DNA from 3 places in the Paenibacillus sp. FSL R5-0407 genome. Region 3 is predicted to be linked to each of the others. Evidence: predicted binding sites of a transcription regulator. Region 3 holds the regulator's gene; each other region holds the start of a gene.
What was found. Region 3 encodes Rex, which represses fermentation and respiration genes when NADH is low (regulators of the CRP and FNR family bind a similar motif). Its sites were predicted from a motif close to TTGTGAAATATTTCACAA; they were not measured.
Positions count from the first base shown of each region.

Region 1: ric (iron-sulfur cluster repair di-iron protein) is a predicted target of Rex. The motif match lies at 6,825-6,842, and genes of this name have one in related genera.
Region 2: NYE70_RS15950 (cytochrome ubiquinol oxidase subunit I) is a predicted target of Rex. The motif match lies at 8,229-8,246, and genes of this name have one in related genera.

Region 1 covers NZ_JBBPAX010000001.1:1,603,149-1,613,561, reverse strand. The annotation lists gene NYE70_RS07905 (TerC family protein) at 1-478, shown strand, start outside; gene NYE70_RS07900 (AraC family transcriptional regulator) at 576-1,400, opposite strand; gene NYE70_RS07895 (Gfo/Idh/MocA family protein) at 1,546-2,658, shown strand; gene NYE70_RS07890 (sugar phosphate isomerase/epimerase family protein) at 2,687-3,457, shown strand; gene NYE70_RS07885 (Gfo/Idh/MocA family protein) at 3,450-4,532, shown strand; gene NYE70_RS07880 (sugar phosphate isomerase/epimerase family protein) at 4,595-5,563, shown strand; gene NYE70_RS07875 (winged helix-turn-helix transcriptional regulator) at 5,774-6,091, shown strand; gene NYE70_RS07870 (FAD-dependent oxidoreductase) at 6,151-6,720, shown strand; gene ric (iron-sulfur cluster repair di-iron protein) at 6,914-7,621, shown strand; gene nirB (nitrite reductase large subunit NirB) at 7,850-10,285, shown strand; gene nirD (nitrite reductase small subunit NirD) at 10,319-10,413, shown strand, end outside.
Region 2 covers NZ_JBBPAX010000001.1:3,335,820-3,346,232, forward strand. The annotation lists gene NYE70_RS15925 (DUF1641 domain-containing protein) at 1-269, opposite strand, end outside; gene NYE70_RS15930 (LysR family transcriptional regulator) at 564-1,466, opposite strand; gene cydC (thiol reductant ABC exporter subunit CydC) at 2,169-3,941, opposite strand; gene cydD (thiol reductant ABC exporter subunit CydD) at 3,938-5,725, opposite strand; gene cydB (cytochrome d ubiquinol oxidase subunit II) at 5,725-6,738, opposite strand; gene NYE70_RS15950 (cytochrome ubiquinol oxidase subunit I) at 6,728-8,131, opposite strand; gene NYE70_RS15955 (nitrous oxide-stimulated promoter family protein) at 8,335-8,709, opposite strand; gene NYE70_RS15960 (hypothetical protein) at 8,797-10,413, opposite strand, start outside.
Region 3 covers NZ_JBBPAX010000001.1:1,403,898-1,414,310, forward strand. The annotation lists gene NYE70_RS06825 (acetate/propionate family kinase) at 1-818, opposite strand, end outside; gene NYE70_RS06830 (3-hydroxyacyl-CoA dehydrogenase family protein) at 815-1,687, opposite strand; gene NYE70_RS06835 (AAA family ATPase) at 1,825-3,327, opposite strand; gene NYE70_RS06840 (hypothetical protein) at 3,320-3,853, opposite strand; gene NYE70_RS06845 (cell wall elongation regulator TseB-like domain-containing protein) at 4,097-4,582, opposite strand; gene NYE70_RS06850 (amidohydrolase) at 4,644-5,945, opposite strand; gene NYE70_RS06855 (redox-sensing transcriptional repressor Rex) at 5,923-6,585, opposite strand; gene dinG (ATP-dependent DNA helicase DinG) at 6,623-9,481, opposite strand; gene NYE70_RS06865 (tetratricopeptide repeat protein) at 9,669-10,298, opposite strand; gene panD (aspartate 1-decarboxylase) at 10,407-10,413, opposite strand, start outside.

The sequences.
Region 1 (10,413 bases), 200 kb from region 3:
GGGACTGGCGCTGCTATGGATCGCCTACAAGCTGCTTATTGACGAGAAAAATCATGAGATAAATGCAGGCAACCAAATGTGGGCGGCTATCCGTACTATCATTATTGCGGATACGATGATGGGGCTGGATAACGTATTGGCCGTGGCAGGTGCCGCACATGGAGATTTCCTGCTCGTCGTGATCGGACTGGCCGTTTCCGTCCCGATTATGGTTTGGGGCAGCACTATGATCCTGAAGCTTACGGAACGCTTCCCGGTAGTTATTACGATCGGGGCTGCGGTGCTAGCCTGGACGGCTGCAAAAATGCTGGTCGAGGAACCGCTCATTCACGACTGGTTTGCAAACGGATTGGTCAAATATGGTTTTGAAGTCATCGCTATTATCGGAGTCGTAGCTCTTGGCACCATGGTCAAGAAAAAGAAGGAACGCCGACGCCAGATTGAGCAAACCTTGAAGCACGGGAATCAGCCGACCTAACCGGCAGACCCTAAATCATAGGAAAACGCCACCCAACCTCCAAGCTGGAGGGTACGGTGGCGTTTTTTTAATGTATAGAAGTGCACGAACAAATAGCTTAATTAGCTGCGCCTGAACCCCTGGCGGCAAGCCGAAATTGCTTCGGGGACATCCCGTATCTTTTACGGAACACTTTGTGAAAATAATTGTAGCTTGGAAATCCCGAGCTCTCGGCAACATGCTCCAATGTCAGTGGACTGAATATAATCCGCTCGCGGGCCATGTTTAATCGGACTTCCAGCGTGTATTGAATAATACTCGTATCAAACGCTTCTTTGAACAGATGAACCGCGCGAGACACGCTGATCCCGACATGGGCGGCGGCGTCCTCCAGCTTAAAGGGGGAAGCGGCGTTTTCCTCGATATAACTTTTGATCTGATGGGCAAGATAGGTTGGGAAGGTCGGCAGCGGCTGTTGCAGCAAGTTGCGGTCGATATCCATGCACAAGATCTTCAAATAGTATTCCGCAATTTCCGGAGATGGATTGGAGATCCGCTGCTGCTCCAGCATAATTTGCCGGAAAGCTCCCAGTATCCCCTCGGAAAGCGGGAGTCTGATTTTTTTGGGCCGGGTATGCTTCTTCCACCAGTTATCCACCCAATCTCCCGACAAAAAGATATGATAATCCCCGCTGTTGACTACGGTTTCGCCAAGCGGGCTGTTCTCGGCTTCGATCCGCAGTTCGTAAGGCTCTCCGGGTTCAACGAGCAGCAAGTCCCCGGGCTCGACCAATTCCAGACGTCCGTCGATCCGGGTCCGGCAACGGCCTGCAGTCTGGAAACGAATCAGGTGGCTATCTAATCCGTCAGGCTGGATGCTATGGAACGGCTTTCTGTGCACCGAATAACCGGCTAGCAATATTTGCAGGTTTAGATGATCCATAAGGGGCATTCTCCTGTGCTTCTCAAAAAATAATGACCAGATTGTTCATGTTTCAATCATATTATTCATTTTACAAAGATGCAAATTGAAATACCATGTAGAAGAGTCGACTGACATCCGTATCGCTTCGGGAGGAGTGATGAGAATGACAAAAATGAAATTAGGAATTATTGGCTGCGGCAATATCAGCCCTGCCTATTTAACTTATCTTTCGCAGAGTGACGTGATCCAAGTTCACGCCCTGGCGGATTTATTGCCGGAGAAAGCGAAGGAGCGGGCAGAAGAATACGGGATTGCAAACGTATGCACTGTGGAAGAACTTTTGGAGCGGCAGGATATCGATCTTATTTTGAACCTGACGATTCCGTCTTCTCACGCATCGGTAAACCTGAGTGCGCTGAACAGTGGCAAGCATGTATATGTGGAAAAGCCATTGTCTGTTTCGCTGGCGGATGCGAGAGCGACCCTAGATTTGGCGGCGTCAAAACATCTGCGTGTCGGCTGTGCCCCGGATACGTTTCTGGGAGCGGGCATTGAGACGAGCCACCGGGCTATCCAAGACGGATGGATCGGCAAGCCGGTAGCTGCAACCGCTTTTATGATGGGAGCAGGCCCGGAGGATTGGCATCCTAACCCCGACTTCTTTTATGCGGAAGGCGGAGGGCCGATGTTTGATATGGGTCCGTATTACTTGACGGCCCTTGTGCAGCTGCTTGGACCGATCAGCCGGATCAGCGGCAGTGCGGGAAGCCCGCTTCCGGAGCGGGTGATCCAATCGGGTCCACGGGCCGGACAAAGCATTCCGGTACGGACGGCAACGCACTACAGCGGAACACTCGATTTTGTCGGGGGAGCCGTCGGCACGATGGTGATGAGCTTTGACATTCCGGGCGGAAGCACGTTGCCCTGGATCGAAATTTACGGTACCAAAGGAACGTTATCTCTTCCGGATCCGAACTATTTTAACGGTGAAGTCAAAGTCCGCCGTCATGGATCGCAGGAGTGGGAAGTACTGGCGCCCGTATTCGAGTCCGGACCGAATGAACGGGGCAGAGGGCTTGAAGATATGGCGAGGGCCATCTTCGAAGGCGTAGAGCACCAGGCGAGCGGCATAGTAGCCTATCATGTGCTGGAAGCGATGCATGCCTTTGAGCAGTCCTCCAGAGAGGGCCGACATGTTGAACTGGGCAGTGCGGGCCGGCTGCAGGTTGATAAGGATGGTCGTTTGGTAGAGGCCAGAGCTATTGAAATGAAATAGTCAAAAAATAAATACGGGGTGACTTAAAATGGTACAATTAGGATTGCAACTTTATACAGTACGCGATGCGATGGAACAGGATTTCGAAGGTACCCTTCGCAAAGTGGCCGGTCTCGGTTATCAAGGTGTGGAGTTCGCCGGTTATTACGGACGTCCCGCTGAGCAGGTTAAGTCCATATTGGCGGAAACCGGTTTGGCCGCGCTGGGGGCTCATACTCCTTATGCAAGGCTCCGCGATGCGCTGGATGGGGAAATCGCTTACAATAAAGAAATCGGCAACCGCTATCTTATATTTCCTTTCCTGGAGGAAGCTGACCGCACCCGCTGGGCGGAAGTGATTGAGGATTTGAAAAGAATCGGCAAACGCTGCGCCGAGGAGGACATGGTACTCTGCTATCACAACCATGAGTTTGAATTGACCCAGAAGCTTGGTGATGAGACGGTGCTCGACGCGATCTATTCGCAGATTCCGCCTGAATTGATTCAAGTGGAATTGGATTCCTGCTGGGTCAGCTACGCAGGGTTCAGTCCGCTGGAATACATCTCCAAGTACAAGGGTCGCATGCCGCTGCTCCATCTAAAGGACATGATTACAAAACCTGACGGCTCAGCGGAAACGGTGGAGCTCGGCAAGGGTGAAATTCCTATTGCGGACATTGCGGATGCTGCGATTGATGCGGGAGTGAGCTGGATTGTAGTGGAACAGGATTATTGCGCAAATGAACCGTTGGAAAGTATCGCGACAAGCATGAAATGGGTACGCGATTACGCACAAAAAGGAGGAAAACTCAATGTCTAAAACATTAAAAGTTGCAATTATCGGATGCGGTGGCATCGCAAACGGCAAACATCTGCCTAGCCTTGCCAAGCAGCCGCAAGTGGAAATGACGGCCTTCTGCGATATCGTTGAAGAACGCGCAGCCAAGGCGGCTGCCGAATACGGCATTGAAGGCGCAAAGGTGTACACTGATTTCCGTAAACTGCTTGAAGAAAGCGATGTTGATGTCGTGCATGTCTGCACGCCAAACGATTCCCATGCCGAGATTACCGTAGCTTCGCTGGAATCCGGCAGACATGTTATGTGCGAGAAGCCGATGGCCAAAACGGCTGAACAAGCCCGTCAAATGCTGGATGCCGCTAAACGTACCGGCAAGAAGCTCAGCATCGCCTATCAGAACCGGTTCCGCAGCGACAGCTTATACCTGAAGCAGTTGTGCGAGAACGGGGAGCTCGGCGATATCTACTTCGGCAAGGCGCTGGCGCTCCGCCGCCGTGCGGTTCCAACCTGGGGCGTGTTCCTCGACGAAGAGAAACAAGGCGGAGGACCGCTGATCGATATCGGCACCCACGCATTGGACTTGACCCTGTGGCTGATGGACAATTACGAACCGAAAAGCGTTACCGGCTCGGTATTCCACAAGCTTGGCAGCCGAGAGAATGCGGCCAATGCGTTCGGTCCTTGGGATCCGGAGCAATTTAAAGTAGAGGATTCCGCCTTCGGCTTCATTACCATGAAGAACGGAGCGACGATTGCGCTGGAGTCCAGTTGGGCGCTTAACGTACTGGATTTCGGAGAAGCGAGAACTTTGTTGTGCGGAACGGAAGGCGGAGCCGATATGAATGACGGTTTGCGTCTGAATGGCGAAAAAATGAGCCGTTTGTATGAAACGAAAGTTGATTTCGGTTCCGGCGGCGTAGCTTTCTTTGAAGGCGAGCAGGAAACGGACGCGGTACGCGAAGCCAGAGCCTGGGTGGAAGCCGTACTTGAAGACAAGGAACCGCTTGTCAAACCCGAGCAGGCACTCGTCGTAACGGAAATTCTTGAAGCGATTTATGAATCGGCTAGAACAGGCAAAACCGTTTATTTTGATTAATGCAGCACACATGAACTTATTATATAGAAAAGAGCATTTCAGTTACCTGAGGAGGTATGGATATGAAATTAGGTGTTTTTCTCGTACTGTTTGGAGGACGTCCGCTTGAGGAAGCGTTGGATCTGGTAGCCGCTCAAGGATTAAAAGCGGTGGAGATCGGCACCGGCGGCCATCCCGGCAATGCGCATTGCAACCCGGACGAACTGCTGGAGAACAAAACGGCACGCGATAACTTCAAGAAGGCGGTGGAATCCCGCGGCCTCACCATTAGTGCGCTGAGCTGCCACGGCAACCCGCTGCATCCGCAAAAGGCAATTGCCAAAGAGTTCCATGATGCGTATGTGAAGACGGTTCAATTGGCTGAGCTTCTGGAAGTTCCGGTTGTTAATACGTTTTCCGGATGTCCAGGTGACCATGAGGACGCCAAGTATCCGAACTGGCCGGTCGCTCCGTGGCCGAATGATTTCAAGGAAGTCCTGGATTGGCAGTGGGAGAACAAAGTGATTCCTTACTGGACCGAATGGGGCAAATATGCCGCAGATCATCATGTGAAAATCGGACTTGAGCTGCACGGCGGGTTCTCCGTGCACACGCCGGCTACACTGCTTCGTTTGCGCGAGGCGGCCGGCGAGGTCATCGGTGCCAACCTGGACCCAAGCCACATGTGGTGGCAAGGAATCGATCCGGTGCAGGCGATTTCCATTTTGGGCCGGGAGAACGCGATCCATCATTTCCATGCCAAGGATACAACGATCGATCCGGTCAATGTCAACCGGTATGGCATTACGGACATGCAGCCATATACGGCAATGCTGGACCGTGCATGGCAATTCCGCACGGTAGGCTACGGTCATGACCTCAAGACCTGGGCCGATATCATCAGCGCTCTAAGACTGCACGGATACGATTATGTGGTCAGCATCGAGCATGAGGACGGATTGATGTCCACAGAAGAAGGATTTACCAAAGCGGTTCGAAACCTACAGCAAATCCTGATTGAGGATTCCGCCGCAGATATGTGGTGGGTATAAGTTTCCGGGTACCGAAATATACTTAGCATGTAGCGGCTGCCGCCCGGCAGCCGCTTTTTCATATCAAGGAATTGTTGTATAATTCAAGATAGACGTGGCGTGAAACGCAGGTGTTCATTCCTTATCAAATATGCTATGATGAAATATACTAACTAATTGTAAGTCTCATACGGCTCCAATATCGGTTTATATATTAAGAGGTGAATTCAGATGGAAGATAATAATTTCGCGATGTGTCCACGTTTTGAATCCGCGTTTGTGATTCTCGGCAAACGCTGGAACGGTCTGATCATTCATACATTGATGAGCGGACCCAAGCGTTTTAAGGACATTTCTAACGGGATTCCGGCCATGAGCGATAAGATGCTCTCCGAACGGATGAAGGATCTGGAGAACGAGGGGATCGTTGACCGGCATGTCTATCCCGAAACTCCAGTACGCATTGAATACGAACTGACGGAAAAAGGAAGAGCGCTAAGTCCGGTCATGGAACAGGTGCAATGCTGGGCTGAGCAGTGGATCGAGTAGTCTACGTGCCGTTATCCCGCAGCGGAGCGGCACGAATTATATAGAAAGTGGGTGTACTTGTGGCTGAGGTAATAGTAATCGGAGCGGGACCAGCAGGATCTAGCGCAGCATTATTTCTGGCCAAGGCAGGGAAGGAAACCCTGGTTCTTGACAGCAATGCCAGTATGACGAAACGGGCATGGATTGAGAATCACTATGGAGCCAAGGACATTTCCGGACCGGATTTGCTAAAAATCGGTCGGGAGCAGGCCCAGAAGTTCGGAGCCAAGTTCATTGAGGAGAAAGTTACGGTAGTGGATACGAACGGCGGATCCAAAGTGACCGTAAAGACGGAATCCGGCCGAAGCTATGAGGCATCCCATGTCATCCTGGCAACCGGAGCATTGACGGAATTGGCGGGGGCGATCGGCCTTGAGCTTAAGGAAGGCAGAGAACCTAGAATCAAGACCGTGATCGATACCGACGGAAACGGACGCACAAGCAATCCGCGGATATGGGCTGCTGGTACGGTCGCCGGCGTAAGCGTTCACACGATTATTACGGCGGGTGACGGCGCTAAAGTAGCCATCGAGCTGATCAGTGAACTGAATGGCGAACGCTACGTGGACCACGATGTATTAAAGTCATAACGTTATAACATCCACCAAAACACATAAATGAATAGTGGCAGATTCAAAGCTTCCCAGAGTTAATGTCTCTTGGGAAGCTTTTTTGCGCAGAATGGACAAAAGGTTTGTGACGCCAATCACAAAGCAGGGGGTAAAGGTACGCTAAATTGAATATAGTTTGATTAGAGATGCTAAACAGGAGGGAATAGGTGTGATGGAGCAGAAGCTGCTATTCGACAAGAAAAGTTTAGTCCGGGATATCGTACTTGAATTCCCGAAATCAGCAGATTATTTTCGTCGCCGCAAAATTGACTTTTGCTGCGGTGGTAACCGGCCTCTTCAAGAGGCGGCAAAGGAAAGAAATCTGGAAGTCGATGAACTGCTATCCGATTTGGCAAAACTGGCCGTGGATCATCCGAATGCGGAGGAGAGGGATTCCTGGACCGATGCGGATTCGCAAACCCTTATCGGGCATATCGTGAATAAGCATCACGCTTATTTGCGTGAAGAATTGCCGGAGCTGCATAAGAGTGTAATCAAGGTCTCTCGCGTACATGGCGGGCACGATCCTCATTTAGTCGAAGTAGAACAACTGTACGGCCAGCTCCGAAACGAACTGCTTGAACATACAGCCAAGGAAGAAGCGGAAGTTTTTCCGAAAATGATAAATTGGGAACTGGGTCAAGAACAAGAAGTTCTAAATAAAATGCTTGCGGCGATTACAGAATTGGAAGCGGAGCATGACGGGGCAGGCAAGATTTTGAAACGCTTGAGAGATATTACCGGAGATTTTCAGCCGCCGGCGCATGCTTGTACGACGTACCGTACGACTTATGCACGATTGGAAGAGCTGGAAGGGATGACATTTAGTCATATTCACCTTGAAAATAACATTTTGTTTCCTCGTTACACGTCTTTATAAGCAGAGAAAAGTGGAATATGGACCTTCCCTCCTTGAGCAGGAGGGAAAAAATTGTGTTTTTCAATAGAAAAACATAAAAATGTATGAACAATATTGTGATAAGTTTCACATTTAGTGTGAAATAGATCACAATGTATTTTGAATTTTAAATTATAATTAAGTTATTAAAGAAAAAGAAAATGTTAGTGGACAAAGAAACGATTGCATTTTGAAGGAGGCAATTCCAATATGGGAACAGATAGAGAAAAGCTCGTGGTGATCGGTAACGGGATGGCGGGAATCAGCGCTGTCGAACAAATTTTGAAATTGACGAAGAGATTTGATATTACGGTGTTCGGGAGCGAGCCGCACCCCAACTATAACCGGATTATGTTGTCTTATGTTTTGGAAGGCAGCAAAACGATCGATGATATCGTGCTTAATGATTTGAACTGGTACCGGGAGAATGGAATTACGCTGTATACGGGAACTACGGTTGCCAAAATCGATGAGCAGACTAAAGAAGTAGTTACCGCGGACGGAATGCGGGTTCCTTATGACAAGGTGCTGATTGCTACAGGTTCCAACTCGTTCATTTTGCCGATTCCAGGCAGCGACAAAGAAGGCGTAGTTGGTTTCCGCGACATTGCAGACTGCAATCAAATGCTTGAAGCGGCTAAAACCTGCCGTACAGCAGCCGTCATCGGCGGAGGATTGCTTGGTCTTGAAGCAGCTAAAGGGCTGGTTCAGCTTGGGATGGATGTTACGGTCGTTCACTTGATGGAGGACTTGATGGAGCGTCAGCTTGATCACCAAGCCGCTTCGATGCTGAAATCGGAGCTCGAGCGCCAGGGAATCAAATTCAAAATGGGCGCGCAAACGGCCGAATTGCTGGGCGAAACGAGAGTCAGCGGCCTGCGGTTTGCCGACGATACGGTATTGGATGCCGAGTTTGTCGTAATGGCGGTAGGGATCAAACCGAATGTCGCGGTTGCCAAGGAAAGCGGAATTACCGTCAATCGCGGGATTGTTGTTGACGACTATATGCAAACCTCGATGGAAGGCGTGTACTCGGTCGGCGAATGTACGGAACACCGTGGCACCTGCTACGGCCTGGTTGCTCCTTTATTCGAACAGGGCATGGTGCTGGCTAAACACATTAGCGGCGTCGAAGCCCCTCCGTATGAAGGTTCGGTCGTATCGACCAAGCTTAAAATTTCGGGCGTTGACGTGTTCTCGACCGGTGAATTCATCGATGGTCCGGAGCACACCGTGATTGCGAATAAAGATGATTGGAAACGTACCTACAAGAAAATTTTGCTGAAAGACGGAGTTATGGTCGGTGCCGTACTCTTCGGTGATATTACGGATTCGGCTGAACTGCAAAAGCTGATTAAACAGAAAACGGTCATGACGGATGAATTGTACGGTACATTGATGGGAACCGGCTGCTGCGGCGGCGGGGCCAAGAAGACCACATCCGTGGAAAGCATGCCGGATGAAGAAATCGTCTGCGGCTGCAACGGCGTTACCAAAGGTACGATCGTAGATGTAATTACGAATCAAGGTATGACAACGGTTGATGAAATCAAAGCATGTACCGGAGCCACCCGTTCTTGCGGAGGCTGCAAACCGATGGTTGAGCAAATTTTGCAGTATGTGCTTGGGGACGGCTTCAAGTCAACAGCCAAACAAGGAATTTGCGGCTGCACTACCTTGAGCCGTGATGAAATCGTGGCCGAAATCAAGGAGAAGGGCCTGCAAACAACTAAAGAAGTAATGAATGTGCTGGGTTGGAGCCAACCGGAAGGCTGCTCGAAGTGCCGGCCGGCCATTAACTACTACCTCGGGATGATCAATCCGGATACGCATGAAGACGAAAAGGAATCGCGTTTTGTCAACGAGCGGATGAACGCGAATATTCAGAAGGACGGAACCTATACTGTCGTTCCCCGCATGTATGGCGGTGTGACTACACCGGAAGAATTGAAACGGATTGCGGACATTTCGCTGAAATACGATGTGAAGGTCGTTAAAGTAACCGGCGGCCAACGGCTTGATTTGATCGGCGTCAAAAAAGAGGATTTGCCAAAAGTCTGGGAAGAACTCGACATGCCTTCGGGCTATGCGTACGCTAAATCGCTGCGCACGGTGAAAACCTGCGTCGGTTCGCAGTTCTGCCGATTCGGTACCCAGGATTCGATGGGAATGGGGGCTACGCTGGAACGCAAATTCGAGCGTCTCGACTTCCCTGCCAAATTCAAATTGGCTGTGAACGGATGCCCGCGGAACTGCGCGGAATCGTGCACGAAGGATATCGGGATCGTCGGTAATGACGGCGGATGGGAAATTTTCGTCGGCGGTAACGGCGGGATCAAAGCCCGGCTTGCGGATTCGCTCTGCAAAGTGAAGACCGATGAAGAACTGATCGAAATTGTCGGTGCGGTTATGCAGTACTACCGTGAAACCGGCAACTATCTTGAGAGAACCTCGGAATGGGTGGAACGCATCGGTCTGGAACAGATCAAGACCGCTGTAGTAGATAATCCTGAGAATCGGAAGGCGCTTATGGAACGGATTGAATTTGCTCTGCAGCAAGTAGAGGATCCGTGGAAGAAAGCGATTCGCGACAACGAGAACAGCGACAAATTGTTTAATCGCTTGGAAGTTGGTAATCAACTGTAAACATTGGTTAATAGTGAAAGGAGAGTACGATACATGACTAAAGAGAATAACGAATTTATTTCTGTAGGTGCTGTGGATCATTTTCTGGTACAGATCGGACGTGTAGTGGAGATCGGGGGGCGGCAGAT
Region 2 (10,413 bases), 1.9 Mb from region 3:
TTGTCTTTAACCGGTCCGGCGATTTCCGTAATCGCCCCGATTGTATCGCTCTTTAAAGTTTCGTCCGTAGCTACCGTTTTGGCAAAATCATACGATTTAGTCATCAAATTAACCAGCTCGGTTAGTTTAGGCAGCTGCTGAACCAGGACCGTCAAGGATTCCTGGACTTCGGGCTTGAGCAGTTGATCAACGATATCGCGTCCGGCATTATCGGTGGACGAAACATTCGTTTCTACTGCAGAATTTGTTTCAGTGGTCGGTTCTGACATTCCAATTCTCCTTTACAATAAGCCTTAATGCTTGAATTTTGGGTTGATCAGGGACCCAATTCCCGTCACAACTTAACTAAGTAAGTTAGTGAAAAATTGAACAATTAAGAAGTAAACAACCCGTCATCCATTGTAACATATTTTCTACAAAAATAGTCATTAAGTATTAACTTAATGACTAAAATAAGTGAATTTCATCATAGTTTGTCCTATTTAACTCAACCTATTCTGTGCTTACAGTCGATAAAGGGCTTGCTTTACCTGGGATTTTACATAATCACTGCTGCGCGCTTTTCACTCTGGAAATCCTAATTCCGGTATTATTTCCTGTAAAAAGTCATAAAACAATTTCTCCGTCGGCGGCAGTTCCCGGTTTGCCGGAACGATCACGCCTACATCCCTGGTTACTCGCGGCTCCGTTATTGGCAGAATTACGATCGAGGATGCAATATGCTCGCTCAACGCGATTTCAGGCAATACGGTAAGGCCAAGTCCCGCGGATACCAGCCCCTTGATCGCATCCAGATCATCGCCTTCAAATGTTACCTTCGGCTGAAAGCCAATATTGGCGCACGCCTCCACCACGATTTCCCTCAGTACAAATCCCTCAGGGAACAGAACGAACAAATCGTCCTTTAATTCATTCAGCTTAACCGAGGCTTGACCGGCTAAATGATGACCTGCCGGAAGCAAAGCGACAAACTTCTCCTGAAAGAGTACGGTACTTTTGATTTGCGGTTCATTATGCGGGACAGGCCCCATGATCGCCAAGTTCATGTCGCCCTTTGCCACCCACTCGACCAATTCCTTATAAGACCCGTGCTGCAATTGAAAATGAACAAACGGGTGCCGCTCCCGAAAAGCGGAAACGATCTTCGGAATCATCTGCGCCGCCAGGCTGCTCGGGAATCCGATCCGAACAATCCCGCGCTCCGGGTCCAGATACTCGCTGATCTCCTGTTGGGCGTTATCTATTACCTTCATCAAATGTTCCATATGCTCCAGAAACAATCGACCGATCGGTGTCAGCTTTACTTTTCGGCCTTCATGGATGAACAAGTCCACCCCGAGCTCCGATTCCAGTTTAAAAATTTGCCGGCTTACCGCCGACTGCGATACATGCAGCGCATAAGACGCTTCGGTTACGTGCTCCAGCTTCGCAACCTCGATGAAATATTGGATTTGCCTGAGTTCCACTTCGCCGCCTCCGCTCCCGCGGATATCCCGCCGATATCCCGCCAGATTCAATATTCCAAAAACACTTCCATACCATGTAATATCGATTGATTATCCCTCATTATATAGGGTATCCCTCCGGAACGGAAGCCTTTCACCTCTTCTAGCTGTTTCTGCTGTAGAGGAGAAGGCTGGTTATGCACAAATTGGCTTGACCGGCTTGACTGGCTTGACCTCCGGAGCCTGGGACCGAGGTTAGGGGTCGGCGGAAGTGCATTAAGCAAACAAGGTTAGATCCGGGAAGGGAAACCATTCCTTGATCTAACCTTGTTGTTATATACATGGGTTGCCTAAAACAAAATAGAGGGAAATTCTGCAGCTAATTGCGACGAATTCGGGGAATCCCATCAATTAACTGTAAAACCTACATGTAATATCACCAGTTTAGCCGAATTGGGCTCAAACGAGTGAAATTAGCGGGAGTTTTTACAGTTAATTCTCCGATTTATTCTCTCGGGCTAAAAATAGCTGCAGATTTTACACTTAATATACGGTTGGGTTGACCGTCACCGTGTGACCAAGCACCGCGCGCCGGAAAGGCGGTTAAGGCCTTGGCCGGCGATCTGGCCCGCGATCTGTTCGACGATCGGCCCGAAGACCTGTCCGGCGATCTGTCCGGCGATCGGCTCGGTAATCGAACCGCCGGACCGATTACCAATCCACTTATTCTCCCGGGCGGTCCAAATGGTACAGGTTGCGATACCGCGGTTCGCGTTCCATCAGTTCGGCATGGGTACCGCGCATCAGAATGCGGCCGTGCTCCATGAAGATGATCTCGTCCATCTCCTCCGCTCCCACCAGATGGTGGGTCACCCACACGAGCGTCTTGCCCGCCGTCGACCGGAATATGGTCGACAGCAGCTCACGCTCGGTACGCGGGTCGAGCCCTACGGTCGGCTCGTCGAGGATCAGCACCGGCGTGTTCTGCAGCAGGACGCGCGCCAAGGCGACGCGCTGCCGCTCCCCGCCGGAGAACCGCTGGCCGGTCTCCCGCATCGGCGTGTCCAGTCCACGCGGAAGACCGGCGACCAGCTCGCCGAGCTGCGCCTGCTCTGCCGCTCGGGCAATCTCCTCCATCTCCGCGTCCGGACGCCCGAGCCGGATATTGTTCGCCACCGTGGTGTCGAACAAGTGCGGGCTCTGGTTCAGCACGGAGATGATCCGCGGAATGCCGTCATCGCCGAAACCGGCGGCCGGCATTCCATTAATCGTAACCGCGCCCTCCGTAGGCGCGATGGCCCCCTGGATCAGCTTCAGCAGCGTCGACTTGCCCGCTCCGCTGCGGCCGATCACCGCAACCCGCTTGCCTTGCGGGATGTCCAGCGTAACGCCGTCAACGGAATTGCCGTCTTCGGCTCCGTAGGCAAAGCGGACACGCTCCAGCTTCAGGTGCGCGCTGGAAGCGGCCTTGGCAATCGTCTCCGGCGAGACGGAGTAGTCGCCGCCGCCATCGCCCCCCGCATGCCCGCCACCCGAAATCCGCTCCAGCCGGTTCAAGGACTCCCTGTATTCGGGAAGGCGCTGAACCGCCTCCGACACCGGGAGAAACGCATCCGCCAGCGGAAAAATGACAAGAACAAAGGCAGCGATTAGCGTATAGTCGATCCGGCCGGCCGCTGCCTGGCCGCCAGCCCAGTAAATCATCGATACGACCGCGAGTCCGACCACCAACTGGCCGATTAACATCCGCCAGCGGGCCCAGGATCTGAGCTTACGCTCCTTGCGCATGACGGCGGCTTCATCCCGTTCGTATTCGCGCAGGAAAACGTCCGATCTTCCGCTGATGACCCAGTCACCGATGCCCATCACGGCATCGGTCAGCTTCTGGTACAAGCCGTTCCGCTCCCGCTTCACTTCCGTGTCCATCCTCCGGGTCAGCTTCAGCGAGATATATGGCAGGACGGCAACAAGAACGAAAATATACAAGGCGATCAATAAAGCAAACGTCCAGTCAAAGAAGCCGAGCGCGATCACCACCGCGGCATAGAGCACCAAGGCGATGAGACTCGGGAACACCGTGCGTATATAGACATTCTGCAATTGTTCGATATCATCGGCCAGCGCCCCGAGAATGTCTCCGGTCCGATAGCGGGACCGGATAAACAAAGCTTGCGGTTCGAGAATGCGGTACAAACGGACCCGCATTTTGGAGAGAATCCGCAGCACCGCATCATGACCGACCAGCCGCTCCACATAGTGGATCACGGCGCGCCCGATGCCAAAGGCCCGAACGCCGACGATCGGCACATACACAAGCAGGACGTTGTACGGCATGGTCGCCGACTTGGAAATCAGAAAGCCGGAGGTAAACATCAGCATCGACGCCGCGAGCAGCGTCATTACGCCGAGAATCAGGTAAAGCGCAAACCGGCCGTTATACATCCGGAAATAAGGAGTAATCCACGGTTCTTGTCCCTGCTGTCCCTGAGCCTTCATCGTAATCCCTCCCGCTGCAATGCCGTCAATTCATAATAAGCGCCTTGGCGTGCCAAGAGCTCATCATGCGTGCCCGTTTCGGCAACCCGCCCCTGCTCCATGACAATGATCCGTTCCATGTCCTGCATCCAATGCAGACGGTGGGTTGCCAGAATGACGAGCTTCCCTTCGAAGAGGGGCAGCATCGTCTCCTTCAGTTCATATTCCGTCTCGATATCAAGATGCGCCGTCGGTTCATCAAGCAGGATGACCGGCCGTTCGCTCAGCAGCGCCCGAGCCAGCGCCACGCGTTGCTCCTGACCGCCGCTAAGCGGGCGTCCGCCGCCGCCGATAGGCTCGTCCAGCCCACCGGGCAGGCTGCGAATCAGCGTGCCGAGTCCGGCGGCCTCCGCGGCTTGCTCCACCTCAGCCGATGAAGCATCCGGCTTGTTGAAGCAGATGTTATCCGCCAGCGAGCCGCTGAAAATATAAGGCTTCTGCGGAATATACGTAATCTGCTCCCGCCACGCCTCCGGGCTCAAATCGCCAAGCACCGTACCGTTCAGTTCAATGCTTCCTGTTGTCGGGCGCAGAAATCCGCCCAGCACATCGATCAGGGTCGATTTGCCGGCGCCGCTCTCGCCGATCACGCCGATCCGGCCCATTCCGCGAATCTCCAAATCCACGCCCTCCAAGGAAGGCTTGGCTCCCGATTCTATCGCATCATCTTCACCTTGGCCACCATCAGCCTGGCTTTCCTCAGCCTCATGTTTCACGCCTAATCCCCGCAGCACCAATGTGCTTTGCGGCGTCCAGCGCAAATCGGCTCCCGCCGGAACCGGCGCCGTCTTAGACGCCTCTTCCTCCGCTGCGGCGATGATAGATTCCATTGCTGCGCCAGCCTCTTTGCCGTCGAGGGTCGCGTGATAATCCGCGCCGACCATCCGCACCGGCAAGAAGTACTCCGGCGCCAAAATCAGCACCGTCAGCGCGGGCAGCAGCTCGATCCGGCCCTCTACCAGCGGCAGTCCCAAGCTTACGGCCACGGAGGCTACGGACAGCATTGTAAAGAAATCCAGCGCAAACGAAGACAGAAACGCCACGCGGAGCGTCCGCATCGTTGCAGAACGATAGGAATCGCTGACCCGCTCGATGGAATCAATGTGCGTTTTGCTGCGCCCCAGAAATTTCAGCGTCTCCAACCCGCGCAGCGAATCGACGAAATGATTCGACAGCGTACGGTAAGTTTGCCATTGCCGCTCCGTCTGTTTGCGGGCAGCCAAACCGATCAGAATCATAAAAATGATCAGAATCGGCAACGTCACCAATAAGATGACCGCCGAGGTTTTGTTCAGGGTAAAGACGTACAGCCAAACCAGCGCCGGGGTGATCCCCGTCGCCAGCATCCGCGGCAGAAAGAGCTCCAGGTAGTTACGAAATTTCGTTACGCCCTCAAGAACGAGGGTAACGAGATTGCCCGTACCTTCCTGCCCGGCAAACCGGGGCCCAAGTTCAAACAGCTTGGACAGCACTTGCTTCCGCAGGGATTGCCCGGTCTGCTCGGCAAACCGGTAGGCCGTCTTCTGCATCAGCACTCCACATCCCTGCCGGACCATAAAAGCAAGCAGGAACATGCCGATTCCACCGGCCTGTTCCTGCAGCTTAGCGCCGGCAAACAGGGCGGAGATGACCTCCGCCAGCCATTTAGCCTGCAATATAATTGCTATTGTTTGAATCAGGGTCAAGCCCGCCATAACGGCCATTACCGGCTTGATCCCTTTGTATTTCATTAGTCCCTGGCCCATTAGTACTCCAAATGCTCCTTTTCGTGAACACGTTTATGGAAAACAAAGTAGCTCCAGATCTGATATCCCAGTACGAACGGCAGCAGTGTCAAAGCAACGATCGTCATAACCTTCAACGAGTAATGACCGGAGGCCGCGTTATGAATCGTAAGCGAAAATGCCTCACTAATCGAGCTGACCATCACCCGAGGGAACAACCCGACGAATACGCCCGAGATCGAAAGCACGGTCAGAGCGCCCGTCATGCCGAATGCCCACCCGTCTTTGCGCTTGGTCATGAACATTCCCGCAAGCAGGAAGCAGACCAGACCCACTACGGCCATCAAACCGAGAGGCAAAGCGCGAACTTCGAATACATCCGTCTGGAAGTAAGTCATGACAGCAAAGATGACGAACAAGGCGGCCAGCGGAATCAGCAGCTTATGTGCCAGCTTCCGGGCGCGATCCCGTAAATCTCCGGTCGTGCGCAGCGAGGTGAACATGAGGCCATGCACCAGGCAAAGCACAACTACGGTAATACCGCCTACTAATGTATATATATTAACCATATCGAACAGTCCAGCCTTCATTTCCATGTCGCCGTCAATCGGCAAGCCCTTAAGCAGGCCGGAGAAAACGACGCCGAGCAGGAACGGAGGCAGCAGGCTGCCGAGGAAAATAGCGACATCCCACGTTCCCTTCCACTTTCCATTGTCGACTTTTCCGCGGAATTCAAACGCTACCCCGCGCGTAATTAAGGCAAGCAGAAGAACTACGAGCGGAGTATAGTATCCGCTGAACATGGTGGCGTACCAGTTCGGGAATGCCGCGAACATCGCACCCCCGGCGGTCAGCAGCCACACCTCGTTAGCGTCCCAGAACGGACCGATCGAGTTAATCAGGACGCGGCGCTCCATATCATTCTTGGCGAGAAAACGGGTACTCATTCCGACCCCGAAGTCAAATCCTTCAAGGAAGAAGAAACCGATGAACAATACGGCCACTAACACAAACCAGAGTTCATTAAGAGACATGGTGGTATCCCTCCTTCGAGAATGGATCTGACGAATGGTCATCAGAAGCGGCTATGGCGTTCGGACCCTTCTTGATTGTTTTCACGAACAGGTAAACCATCACGATAGCCAATGCAGTGTAAATTAAGCAATAAGCAATCAGGGAGAACAGCAGCTGCCCCGATGTAACGCTTGGCGAAATGCTGTCTTTCGTTTGCATCAATCCGAATACCGTCCAAGGCTGACGCCCGAATTCTGTCATAACCCAGCCCGCCGTATTGGCGATAAACGGAAGCGAGATCGCCCAAAGCATGCAACGGTAGAAAAATTTATTCGGCTGCTCCAGTTTTTTGCGCCATGCCAGATAGGCGCCGTACATCCCAAGCACAATCATCAGACATCCGGCGGCAATCATAATCCGGAAGCTCCAGAAGGTCGTGCGTACCGGAGGAATATAGTCCCCCGGACCATAAGTTTGTTCATACTCCGCCTGCAGCTGATGCATGCCTTTGACTTCGCCCGAGAACGAACTGTACGACAAGAAGCTGAGCAGATAAGGAATCTTGATTTCAAAATTGTTCTTTTCATTTTCAGAATCGATATGTGCATAAACCGTCCAAGGTGCAGGGTCGCCGCTCTTGCCCCACAAGCCTTCGGAAGCCGCCATTTTCATCGGTTGCGTTTCTACCAGATATTGCGCCTGCTGGTGCCCGAACAACGCGGTGGAGAAAGAAGCCACCAGGCCGACAATGACCGCAATCGTGAACGACTTTTTGAAAAATTGAACATCCTGCTTACGCAGCAATTTATAGGCACTGATGCCGGTAATCATAAACGCGCCGGTGGCGAATGCACCGAGCACGGTATGCGGAAATTCTACCCACAACTGGCCGTTGCCGATCAAGGCGAAGAAATCATTCATTTCTGCGCGTCCGTTGTTGATCTCGAAGCCAACCGGTCTTTGCATGAACGAGTTGGCGGCCAGAATCCAGAACGCCGACATGGTCGTTCCGAGCGCTACCAGCCAAATGCAGAGCAAGTGGACTTTCTTGGACAAGCGATCCCAACCGAAGATCCACAATCCGATAAACGTAGACTCCATAAAGAAGGCAAACAGGGCTTCCACCGCCAGAGGCGCTCCGAAAACGTCGCCTACAAACCGTGAATAGTCCGACCAGTTCATGCCGAACTGGAATTCTTGAATAATCCCCGTGACGACGCCCACCGCAAAGTTAATGAGGAATAGCTTGCCCCAGAACTTCGCCATCTTCTTGTATTCCTCTTTGCCTTTAACGACATACATCGTTTCCATGATGGCGATCAGAAGAACCAGACCGATGGACAAAGGCACGAAGAAGAAGTGAAAAATCGTCGTCGCCGCAAATTGAAGTCTCGCTAGCACTAACGGATCCATAATTTTTCTTCCCTACTTTCTTCAAACAAGATTAATTCTTAACTAATGTGAATTCTATCACGGAATTATGAAGATAGACGGGTAAAAAGTAATAATTTTGTGACAAGAATCACATGATAGATGTCACATTAGTGAACAAAGTCCTAAAAGCCCAGTGCTGGCGCGACTTTGCTTCTTATTTGTAGGGTTGTGAAAAAAATGTGTCAGCTAGTCACTGCTTTGGATTTCCGTCCGTCCAGCATGTGCCGGATCGTCAGCACGGGGTGGGACCACAGCATGCGGGGACCGGAATAGCGCATTACTTCCTTAATCATTTCTCGGGGATCCGGAGCATAGCAATGAACCGGACAGTCCACACAGGTGGACTTCTCTTCCCCGAAACGGCAGTAAGTCAGCCGGTTCATCGCATAACGGTGCAGCTCGCGGCAATCTTGGCATAAACCGCCTTCCTTCGTAACCTCTCTGTGCTTTCCTTTGCAAAAAATCAAAATCATATGCCCGACGGTTGCCTTCTCCCGGCTGATTCTAGGCCCGGCCTGGCGTCGTTCCTGCCCCGAGCCTTTAGTCAATGTGTCCATTTCCAACCCCCGCTTAAGTAATGTGAATTTGTGGGATAACCTCTGCCTTTTTCGTAAAAAATCCTAATTTGTGTTGCACGGGCTCCCTCACGGCAATTTAACGGAAAATGCTCTTTGCCATAAAACCCAGTTGGCCGCAAGCAGCAACGCTGCATATACATATACGCCAAAGCTGACCAAAGTCGCCGCATAATGCACCAGAGCGAACCCCCCTAGCAGCAGCATGAGCGGAATCATGCGCATACCTTCACCCTGCTGAGCCGTTTCTAACCGTTCGGAGAACGGAAGCGCTTTGCTTAGATAAGCAAAACTAAGCACGGAATAGGCCAAGATAGCGAGGCCGGCCACAATCAAATCGGGAACAATTCTGCCCCCGAAAAGGATGGCAAATACGACGGCCTCTACCGCATACAGAGGCAAAATGAGCCGGACCACAGCCGCCATCAGGGTTCCCCGGTATACCGGAACGCGATCGCCGATCGGCAGAACCCGGTAAATCCATGCCGCCTTGTAGCTGCGCGAATATTTCAGCATCAATATGACGTTCGGAACCAACAGGGCGCAAAAGTAAATGAACAGATGCAGCTTCGTCCCCGGTAATCCGGATAATCCGTGTTCCCTGCCGCTCGTAAACAAAAAGATGAAAGGGAAGATCAGCGAGAAGCCGATAGAGGGGTACACTTTAAGCTTAAATTCCCGTTCATTCCCCATCATCGTCCAGGCAAATCTGAAAAATACCTCTTCTTGCGGACTTGAGCCTAGCAAATGTGAAATGGATTTCAGCCATTTTCCGGCGCCTTCCTTTTTACGGCTCCCCGGGTCAGCAAGCTTTTGCAAATTCCTTTCCAGCGACGGTATCAGTTTAATGTACAACAGAAATGTCAGGATCGGCACGCATAAAGCCAGCAGCGAAAACAAAAGGTACGGTATACTGTTGTCTCCGTGCAGCAGCGTCTCAAACGGCGCGCCGAACCAAACCGGGACGATGACAAATTGCCACCATTTCGGCTGAAACACCGCTTGCTGCAAATCAACAAAGTCGAAGAGCCTGATAAGCAACTGATACCCCAGCGCGATAACGATGGTGAGTCCGATTTGCACATAGTTGATGAAGTCCTTCAGCTTCTCGCCATCAAAAAATTTAAGCACAGCCAGGTAAATCAACGCCGTAATCACGACGATTAAGAGGTCCATCAAGATTAACTCGGCCACGAACAGCAGAAAGAATCCTATTCCATGCCGGACGAGTCCTACACCCAGCGGAACGATCGCAATTGCCCCGGTCAGGAAAAACATATAGAAGCAGATATGCAGCATCTTGGCCATCGCAATCGTTCTGCGGTTCACCGGCTTCGTGGACAAAATGTTCCGGTCCCGGATATCCAGCAGCACGGATGAGAAATCTGAAATCAGCGAGGTCATGATCATAAACATGAATATGCCGAAAATCAGGCTCATCTGAAAAATAAAGTTGTCGCCGAGCCCCACAAACATGGAGCTGAACGCACCGAAAATCAGATACAGCCACAAAGAGCTGAAGAACTGGTTTTTCTCCGTTCCGTTTATCTTCCCGCTGTCAGCCTGATCTTTGTTCCTGGCCTTGCCGATAATAGTGGGCACTCTTCTTCCGTCCATCGTCAGCTTGATTTGGAGAATGCGGCGCATCACGGGGTAGTCTACTCCAAATTTTCCGAAGACGCCTTT
Region 3 (10,413 bases):
CCGCTGTGCTTGTTCAGCATGGAGTTTACTTCGTTAATTGTAAGCTCTTCCTTATTCATGACAAAAGGAACAATCGCCGGATCCAGATCACCGCTTCTCGTACCCATGATCAACCCTTCCAGCGGGGTCATCCCCATGGAAGTGTCCACAGATACGCCGTCCATGACGGCGGTCAAGCTGGCACCATTACCGATATGACAAGTAATGATTTTCAAATCCTCAATCTTACGCTCTAAAAATTCCGCGGCTGTCTTGCTTACGTATTCATGCGAAGTGCCATGAAAACCATAACGGCGGACTTTATGTTTTTTGTACAGCACTTTCGGGATAGCATACAAATAAGCCTTCTCAGGCATCGTTTGATGAAACGCTGTATCGAATACTACGGTTTGCGGTACGTTCGGCAGGTTCGCTTCAGCCGCTTGAATCCCCATCATACAAGCCGGGTTATGAAGCGGAGCCAGGTCGAACAAACGGCGGATTTCGGATTTCGCTTCGCCGGTAATCAGGGCGGAACCTTTAAACGCTTCGCCGCCGTGAACAACGCGGTGTCCGACAGCATCGATTTCATCGATCGAGGCAAGCACGCCGTGCTCTTTGTCGACCAGTTTCTCCAGCACCTTACGGATCGCCGTCGTATGCTCAAGAATGTCGCTAACTTCCGTAACCTCTTCCTTCCCTGTCGGCTTATGCGTCAGGATGGAGGAGTCCATGCCGATCCGCTCCACCAGACCTTTGGCCAATACGGATTCGTCGGTCATATCATAAAGCTGATATTTAAGGGAAGAGCTTCCCGCGTTAATTACTAGAACTTTCATATCCGGTCACCATCCTTGTCGTATTTGAAAAATCCTTCGCCCGTCTTAACCCCGAGGGAGCCCGCGCGAACCATTTTCTTCAACACATAAGAAGGACGGTACTTCAGTTCCCCGAATTCGCGGAACATGCGTTCCAGAGCTGCCAGAACGGAGTCCAGACCGAAACGGTCGGCCATCTCAAGAGGTCCGTATTGGAACTGGTACCCGATCCGCATAGCGTCGTCAATATCCTCGGCAGTAGCAACGCCCTCGCCCAGAACATGCAACGCTTCGTTGATCATCAGACAAATAATCCGGGACGTTACGAAGCCCGGCGATTCATATACCATGATTCCGTGTTTATCGACAACTTCATCCACAAATCGTTTCGTTTCTTCAAATGTGGATTCGGATGTTTTCAGCCCGCGGATAATTTCAACCAGATTAATTTTAGCAACGGGATAAATAAAGTGCATACCGATCACGCGCTCCGGATACATTGTCGAACCGGCGATTTCGGTCAAACTAAGCGTCGATGTATTACTTGCCAGAATAATGTTGCTTGGGCAAACCTGATCCAGCTGTTTGAATACCTCTTTCTTGGCATTCAAATCCTCCGAAATGGTCTCGATCACCATATCGCAGGTTCCGAGTTCGGCAAAATGAGTAACTTTATAAATTTTGTTCAAGATCAGCTTTTTCTCGGCCTTGGTAATCGCCCATTTCTCAAGCTGCTTGTCCAGACTCGTTTCTATCATGCTATACGCATGGTTTAATTTTTCGGTCGTTTCTTCAACGAGTAGCACATCGAGTCCTTTGGCTGCCAGCATTTCGCTGATCCCTTGGCCCATCGTGCCGCCACCAATGACACCTATTTTTTTGAAGTTCATGGTCCTCTCGCTCCATCCTTTCATGGTCTCTCCATAATATTGTACCCCTGATGTCGAATAATACATCATTTTATACCCAACATATAATAATATCTTAGCACGGCCGAAAAGTAAAAAAAAATAACCGGCATAAAGAATTATGCCGGTAAAGTTAAGCTGTCACGAAATTGACAACGGAATTGGTCTCCGGAGAGCCGTTCTTCTCTTAGAAGGATTTCCAACGACTGATCGAACACAGCTGAATTGTCGACCAAAAGCTGTTTTGTCCTTGCTCCGAGGTCGTCCAGAATTTTGGAATTCTCGTTCATCAGCACTTCCTTGGTGACCATATCCATATGGATGATCCCGAGTGAAGTAAGGCCGGAAGTCATCATCGTCTGCACCAGGTTCAGCGCCTGCTCGAAATCATTGCTCGAGCCGGTGCTCCGTCCGCCGTAATAGATTTCTTCCGCCGCCGCTCCAGCGAGGGCGATCATGATCTGCCCTTCAAGATACTGCTTCGTATACAGGTATTTCTCTTCCTGCGGATTATGTCTTACATAACCGAGTGCTCTGCCGCGAGGGCTAAGCGCTACCTGGTTCACACTGCCCGGTGCCACGACTTCGGCCGCTACGGCATGTCCCAGTTCGTGAACGGCAACCCGGCGTTTTTCTTCTTCCGTCGATTGACGGTCCGTCTTCTCACCCATCATGACCTTATCGATCGCCATCGACAGATGACGCTGATCAATCACGCTGCTCTCATCGCGCATGGCGTAAATCGCCGCTTCATTCATGACGCTCTCGAGCTGGGCACCGGAGAATCCGTACGATTCCTCGGCAACCTTTTCCAGATTGACGTCGGACGAAATCGGTTTGTTCTTAGCGTGCAGCTCGAGGATATGACGGCGTCCCTTCTTGTCTGGCAGATCGACCTGAATATGGCGGTCGAACCGGCCTGGACGCAGCAGAGCGCTGTCCAGCATCTCTTTACGGTTGGTTGCCGCAATCAGTAGAATACGCGGTGTTTCGGACGTATAAATACCGTCCATCTCGGTCAACAGCTGATTCAGCGTTTGATCATACTCGCGCTGCTGGCCGCCTTCCCGCTTGCCGCCGATCACATCGATTTCGTCGATAAAAATGACGGCGTTCTCTTTATTTTCCTTAGCCGCGCGAGTGCGCGCATCTTTGAACAAGTCACGGATCCGGCTGGCGCCGACCCCTACGTACATCTCTACGAATTCACTACCCGATGCCGCAACGAACACGGCGTTTGTATACTGAGCCGCAGCCTTGGCCATCAAGGTTTTACCGGTTCCCGGAGGCCCCGTCAGCAAAATCCCTTTAATCGGCCGAATGCCGAATTTTTTGATTTCTTCATGCCGAACCATAAAATCAAGCGCTTCGCGCAATTCCTGCTTGGCGCTGTCTTGCCCGCCGATTTCGTCGAAAGTCAAATTGGACGAGCCGATTTTTTTGCGTTTACGTTCCTGGGAAGCCGTGGCAACGATGCCGCCGCGCATCTTGACCGCCGCGAACAATGCCCCCAGCATAACTATGCCGACAAGCAGCGGAATGGCATTATATCCGATAAAAGCGAGGAAAATGAACAGGACGGGTACAAACCCGGCCGCCAGCTCCAGCATCCACTTACGCATTCGGCCACACCCCCATATTCTGCGGTACGCGAGGTAAAATAATAAATTTGCTCGCTTGTCCATCACTCAACGTAATATAGACGTTCCGATCGTCCATTTCAGCCTTGGCTGACAAATTGCTGTCTTTTTCCCGCAATTTATCCAGAGTGTCGGTAATACCGGTATACTCTTTATTTTCCATCGCCTGCGCGATCGGGAACAACGCCTCTTCCCACAAATCGTTAAGCTCCTGAGATGCGTTATCTTGCACTTCCAGCTTCAACTCCCGATTTCCGATCCACTTGCGGCCGTCATTCTGAATTTGCTTCACCAGACTGCCAAAATCGGTTCCCGGTTCTAAATTAAGTTTCACCAGGGCCTGTTTCTGGGTAATATCTGTTTGGACGCTCTTCACACCCTCGTATTGATTCAATTTATTTTCAAACGGGCTCTCGACAGCCCATTGTTTATAGGCAAACCATCCTCCGAATAATAGAGTCGCGGAAACAGCCACGCTCGCGATAATTGGTCCAACGCGCAATTTCACGGCATAATCCCCCTTGATGTAATATTAAATTCATATATCAAATAATACATTAAAACCACATTAGTATATATATCAAACTTACAAATATGAGTATATCACATCGTATATACATTATCGAATAAAGTTGTGAATATATTTAAAATTTTTATAAAAGTGCTCTAAAAACAGCCTTGCACTGAAGCACGGACCGCTTGACAGGTCCATGAATTCAGCGCAAGGCTGTTATCATTTCTTATGCAACATTTACCGGTTCGGCAATGTGAATACCTCTTCCAACGCCTGGCCGTCGCTAAACCGGAAAAAACGGTAATAATGATGCGCCTTTTCCTTATAAAAAAGCTGCCAAACCAATTCATTGTTGTAGATACCCGGCAAAAGCCGCACGACTTCAATACCGGGATATTGATCATGTATGATTGTACGGACTTGGCTTTCCGATACGCCCTCGGACAGCAGCTTTACTTCAGCCTGCCCGCCCTCCGGCAGCCAGACCATGATCTCTTGTCCGTCTGCATCCTTGCCTTCCACTACCCAGCATACTTTGTCCCAGACCGATTTCCACACTTTTTCGGCTTCCGTCAGTCCGGCTTCCTGTCTGGCCCGTTGAACGGCTTCATTCTCTCCTTGCCATATATCCTCGTGGACATACAGATAAAAGCGGTGAAGGCCAATGAGCACCAGCACCAAAATCACAATGGAGAGCAGGATCCATTTGGTTCTGTTCTTCAACCTACTCTTCCTTTCCCCGATGCCGGCTTATTCCGGTTTCTCTTTCATACCCTGCGGCATGTTATCGGCCTAACAGGCCCTCAAAGGCAGCCTGGGCTTCAAACCGGACCTTCTCCTCGTCAAGTGTCAGACAAGCTCCGTGCTTAACTACCTGCTTACCGTTCACCCAAACATGCTCGACATCCTTCGAACCCGCCGAGTAAACGGCATGGGAAATATAATCCGTCCGCGGCAAGAAATGGGCTTGCTCCGTATTCAGCGCGATGAAGTCCGCCTTCATGCCCGCGGCCAGTCTGCCCGTATCTTGAAGGAAGAGCGATTTCGCTCCGTATTCCGTACCCATTCTGAGCGCTTCCGCAGCCGGAACTGCGGTCGGGTCGCCCGAGACTCCTTTGTGAATAAGAGCTGCCAGGCGGATTTCCTCGAACATATCTAGGTTATTATTGCTAGCTGGTCCGTCTGTGCCCAGGGATACGGTTACGCCCGCTTTAAGCAGGTCCGGTACGCGGGCAACTCCGCTTGCCAGTTTGAGATTGCTGCCCGGGTTATGGGAAACGGCCACATTGTGCGCCGCCAAAATTTCGATCTCCTCATCCGTCAAATGCACAGCATGTGCCAAAAGTGCCGGACGGCTGAACAATCCCAGGTTCAACAAATGCTGAACCGGACGCAATCCGTAATCCGCTACGTTCTGCTCGACCTCGGCCCGTGTTTCCGACATATGCGTATGCAGCGGCAGATTCAGGTCATGTGCCGCCTGAACGATCTTCTCGATATAATCCGGCGGACAGGTATATGGCGAGTGCGGCGACATCATCGTCGTAATCCGCCCGTCCGCTTTACCATGCCAATTACGGGCAAAAGCCACCGCCTCATCCAGCTTGTGCTGCTGAACGTCAGGCGGGCATAGCCCGATGACTCCGCGCGTCAGTACCGCCCGGATCCCCGATTGCTCGACAACGGAAGCCACTTGGTCCATGTGATCGTACATATCCAGGAAGGTCGTTGTTCCGCCTTTCAGCATTTCCAGAACGGACAATGCTGTGCCGCGGTAGACATCCTCCCCGGTAAATTTAGCTTCCATCGGCCACATTTTTTCCTGCAGCCAGGTTTGAAGCACCATGTCATCCCCATAACCGCGAAGCAAAGACATGGCGGCATGACCATGGGTATTGACGAGTCCCGGCAAGAAGAGCAGGCCTTTACCGTCGAAGGTTTCGGCGCCCTCCACGCCTTCTTCCGGACGCTGTTCGCCTATATAAGTAATCGTGCTGCCTTCTACCAGCATATATCCGCGAATGACCGGCTTCTCCCGGTCCGGCACGGCGAAGGTTCCGTCTTTAATCAACCATTTCCGATTCATGTTCCGAATGTTCCTTTCCTCCGTTCAAATAATAAGCAAGACTCATCAAGTCGGTTGTGAAATCGGCCGCATGCACCCGCACCTCAGAAGGTACCTTAAGGATCGTGGGCGCAAAATTCAAGATAGCCCCAATTCCAGCGGCCACAAGCTGGTCAGCTACTCGCTGGGCTTCCGGTGCGGGAACCGTAATAATTCCGATCCGGATCTGATTGCCTCTTACCGTATCCACCAGATCTTCGATCGGTTGAATCGTGATATTGTTGATCTGGGTACCGATTTTACCAGGGGATGCGTCGAATACGGCGACGATTTTCATATTGTCCTTCAAATAAGCGTTGTAATTCGACAATGCTTGTCCGAGATTACCGGCTCCGATCAAAGCCACGTTGATCTGCTGGTCCAGGTTCAGAATCTGGCGGATTTTCTCGATCAGATAGGAAACGTCATATCCGATCCCCTTTCGGCCAAAGTCGCCGAAATAAGCCAGGTCTTTACGGATTTGCGCCGGATTGAGATCCAGCTTTTGTCCAAGCTCCTGGGAAGAAACCGTCGGGACCTCCCGGCGGCTCAGTTCATTAAGAAAACGTAAATACACCGGCAATCTGCGTACTACGGCGTCAGAAATTTTTTCCGATTTCATTTGGTTATCCCCCTAATAGGCGCGATTTGAAGAACGTTTATTGTTCCTCTGCGTTCAGCCATTCCGAAATTCGCGGAATCATCTGCCCGAGCGGCATATGCTCCATTTTCGGTCCGGGCAAAGAATATAAAAAGTATTTCCCGTAGTAAGATTCCAAGATGCGTGTATCGTAAACAACCACGATCCCGCGGTCCTGCGAAGACCGGACCAGACGTCCGAAGCCCTGCTTGAACCGAATGACGGCTTGCGGAACGGACAGCTTCATGAACGGGTTCTTCTTCTGCTGCTGCAGCCGTTCGCTCTTTGCCTCCACAAGCGGGTGGTTGGGTGGCTGAAAAGGCAGACGGACAATAGCGAGACTCGTCAGAGCTTCCCCCGGAATGTCCACGCCTTCCCAGAAGCTGCTCGTTCCGAGCAGCACCGAAGCATGTTGTCCCTGGAAGCGACGGGTCAGCTTGGTCCGGCTTCCGCTATCCATTCCCTGCCCGATCACGGTAATTCCTTGTCCGGCCAGCAGCTCCTTCAAAGGATCATATACCTGCCTCAGCATCCGGTACGAAGTAAACAGGACCATCATACGGCCCTTCGTTACCACCGCTGTGTCGGCGAGGGACTGAACCAGAGTAGCCACGAAATGATCGTCCCCTACACTTCCCTTTACGCTCGGAAAGTCCCGCGGAATGACCAGCAGCGCCTGTTCCCGGTAATTGAACGGAGAAGGCAGCATCGAAGTAATCAGTCTGTCCTCCGCCGCGGCTTCGGTTAATCCAAGCTGATCTATCATATACTGGAACGATTTGTCGACCGACAACGTAGCCGAGGTCATGACTACACTTTTCTTTTTGTCGAAGAAATAACCCTTCAATTGCGCGCTCACGTCGATCGGAACCGCGAAAATTTGCAGGGACCGGCTACGGTAATTACCGTTTCCTTCTATCCAGTATACCGTATTCTCGTCCTCCAGCTTAATAAAAAATCGCAGCGCATCGCGTTCGGTTCCGAGATCCTTCAAGAGTCCGCTAATATCGGTGATCAGGCTCTCATAGCCGTAATCATGGTCGTCTTCCTTAAGCTCGTTGATCATCCGCTCGCCTTTGCGGAGAACGTCGCCCATAGCCACAAAAATTTGATTCTCCAGCGCGGCAAGCGTATCCCACGCCTTCGGTTTCTTTTGCGGCAGCAAGCGCAGCACAAACTGTCCAGGATCCCCTGGCGCTGCATCGCTGCGTTCAGGCATCAGCGTAAACATCAGCTCGGCCAGCCGATCCCAGTTCTCCTTCACATCCACAAGGGTCGGATACAATCCGTCAATAACCGAACACCATTCCGCAGATTTCTCACTTCCCGATTGCTGCAGCATACTGCGCAGATTCGGGAATTGCCCGGTATTACTATCCTTAAACAGCCGGGTGAGCGTATGGACAACGGTAAAATACTTCATTTGAAGTCCCAAATGCTTGCCTGCCACTTCTTCCAAATGATGCGCTTCGTCAATTACCAGACGTTCGTATCCAGGCAGCAGCTGGTGGCCGGCTTGAATATCGGTGAACAGCTTGGAATGGTTCGTAATGACCACATCGGCAACACCCGCTTCATGCTTGGCCTTGTGATAGTAACATTTGCGGAACCACGGGCAAGAGCGGCCAAGGCACGAGTCCGATTCACTCGCCACCGTTTCCCAAAAATCTCCACCACGGTTTCCAAGGTTCAGCTCCTCGTCGTCGCCCGTCTCCGTATGGGCCAGCCATACGATCATCTGGGCGGCCGTCATCACCTCTTCTTTAGGTGTCGCAAAGTCTCTTCTATTAATTTTATGTTCAAATTTGCGCAAACACAAATAATGCTGTCTTCCCTTGAATACGGCTGCGCTGAACGGAAAAGGCACGACCTCCGTCAACAGGGGCACATCCCTTTCCCTCAGCTGCTCCTGGAGGTTGATCGTATGCGTGCTGACCATTACCTTCTCATCATTCTTCACGCTGTGGTAAATAGCCGGCAGCAAATATCCGAGCGATTTACCCGTTCCGGTCCCCGCCTCGATCAGCAAGTGCTTATCTTCGTCAAAAGCCCGGGTCACCTCGTTCAGCATCAGGTTCTGTGCTTCGCGCTCCTCATAATCGGGCAGCTTGGCGCGCAGCTTCTCCCGGACCTGCTCCATGAATTGCTCAAAGGACACATCGCGAAGCGGATTGCCAAGCATGGAGTTTCTGGCAGGCTCGATGTCCATCCAGTCCTCCACCTGCAGCGCAAACTGCCGGTAATACGTATAACCGTCAGGGCTTTGATCGGCCTCCCGTTCTTTTTCTTGAAGCATGGCATCAAAAAACCAGCCCAGATCGCTGTCTTCTCCGGCAAAAAGGTCTGACAACCTTTGCAAGACAATCAGCGGCAAATCGGCCAGTTCCTCGAGACATTTCAAGAAAATGAGCGCGGTCGCCAAAGCATCGCTATCCGCCTGGTGGGGCCGGTCATGCTCTACCCCAAACTCGGATGCGACCATTCCCAACTGATAAGTGGTCAACGAAGGGAAAAATATTTTCAAAAAATCCATCGTATCGAGAATGCGTCCCGTAAAAGGCAGATACCCGGTTTTATCGAGTGCACTCTGTAAATAATTAAAATCAAAAGCGACGTTATGTCCCACAAGAACGGCGTCGTCAAGTAACGGCACCATTTCCATCATGACTTCGTCCAGATCCGGCGCATCCTTGACATCGTCTTCCGAAATTCCCGTAAGTCCCGTAATAAAGGGAGGTATGGGTATTCCCGGCTTCACATAGGAACTATAGACCCGGGATACTTTCAAATCTTCATCTATAATGGCAAGCCCTGCTTGAATAATTTCATCAGAGGACTGGTTCCCCGTCGTTTCAAAATCGAGTACGGCATATTTCATGAGTTCCAAAGTCCCTTTCGTTCCAGTCTCTTTTACAGCATAACAGAAGTAAGCCGTTTTGAAAATTCCGGTGTAGACGGTATCCCCGGCAATGCGGACACAATAAAGAGCGATGCTCCCCCATTGAAAGGGGACATGCACCGCTCTTCTGAATCATGGCTTTTGTAACTCAGGTGACCGGATTACATTACAGCAGCGACGTCAATTCGTTTCCGTACTGGAGCTTCCCGGAGCTCTTCATACAGGCTTCCAGATTGGCCAAAGGCTCGGGCAGCGAAGGATCATGATAATGGGCCAAAGTAAAATATTCCTTCGCTTTCGTGCGCACGCCTTGCCGGGCTTCAATGCAGCCGAGCGCGTTATAAATAATCGAACGAAGTCGTTTACTACCGGAACCCTCCAGCACTTTCCAGAAATGAGCAACCGCTTCTCCAAACTGTTCCAGATGCATATGGCACATCGCCAAATAGGTTCGAACCACCGTGCTTTCTGGATAGGTTTCCAAAGAAATCTCAAACTGAGGCAATGCCTGGGAAAACATTAAAAGTTTATAATACCCTTGTCCTTTAATAAAAGCAGCGCAATTCATTTCGGGAAGCTGGGCGCTTTTTCCGCTGTCCGGACTTGCCCAGCTCTGGCGGAAATCGCCCATTTTCTCTTCAAAATTAAGCCATTCCTCAATAATGCCGTCACTCATATGCTTGAGCAAATGCCATTTCTTAGCCAGTTCTTGCTTCTGGTCGCCTTGGGCAACAGGGTATAAGGTCACGATTTCATCCAACATGTCATTCATTTCCGCAAATACATGCTGAAACATCATTCGCATCCCACCTTTAACGAAAATGAAAGCAGCTTGAGCCTTACGTTCATTTTTTGTCTTTGGCGGGCTTTTCATTCCCGGAGGCATTAATTGCATACGAAGGGGTTAGCGT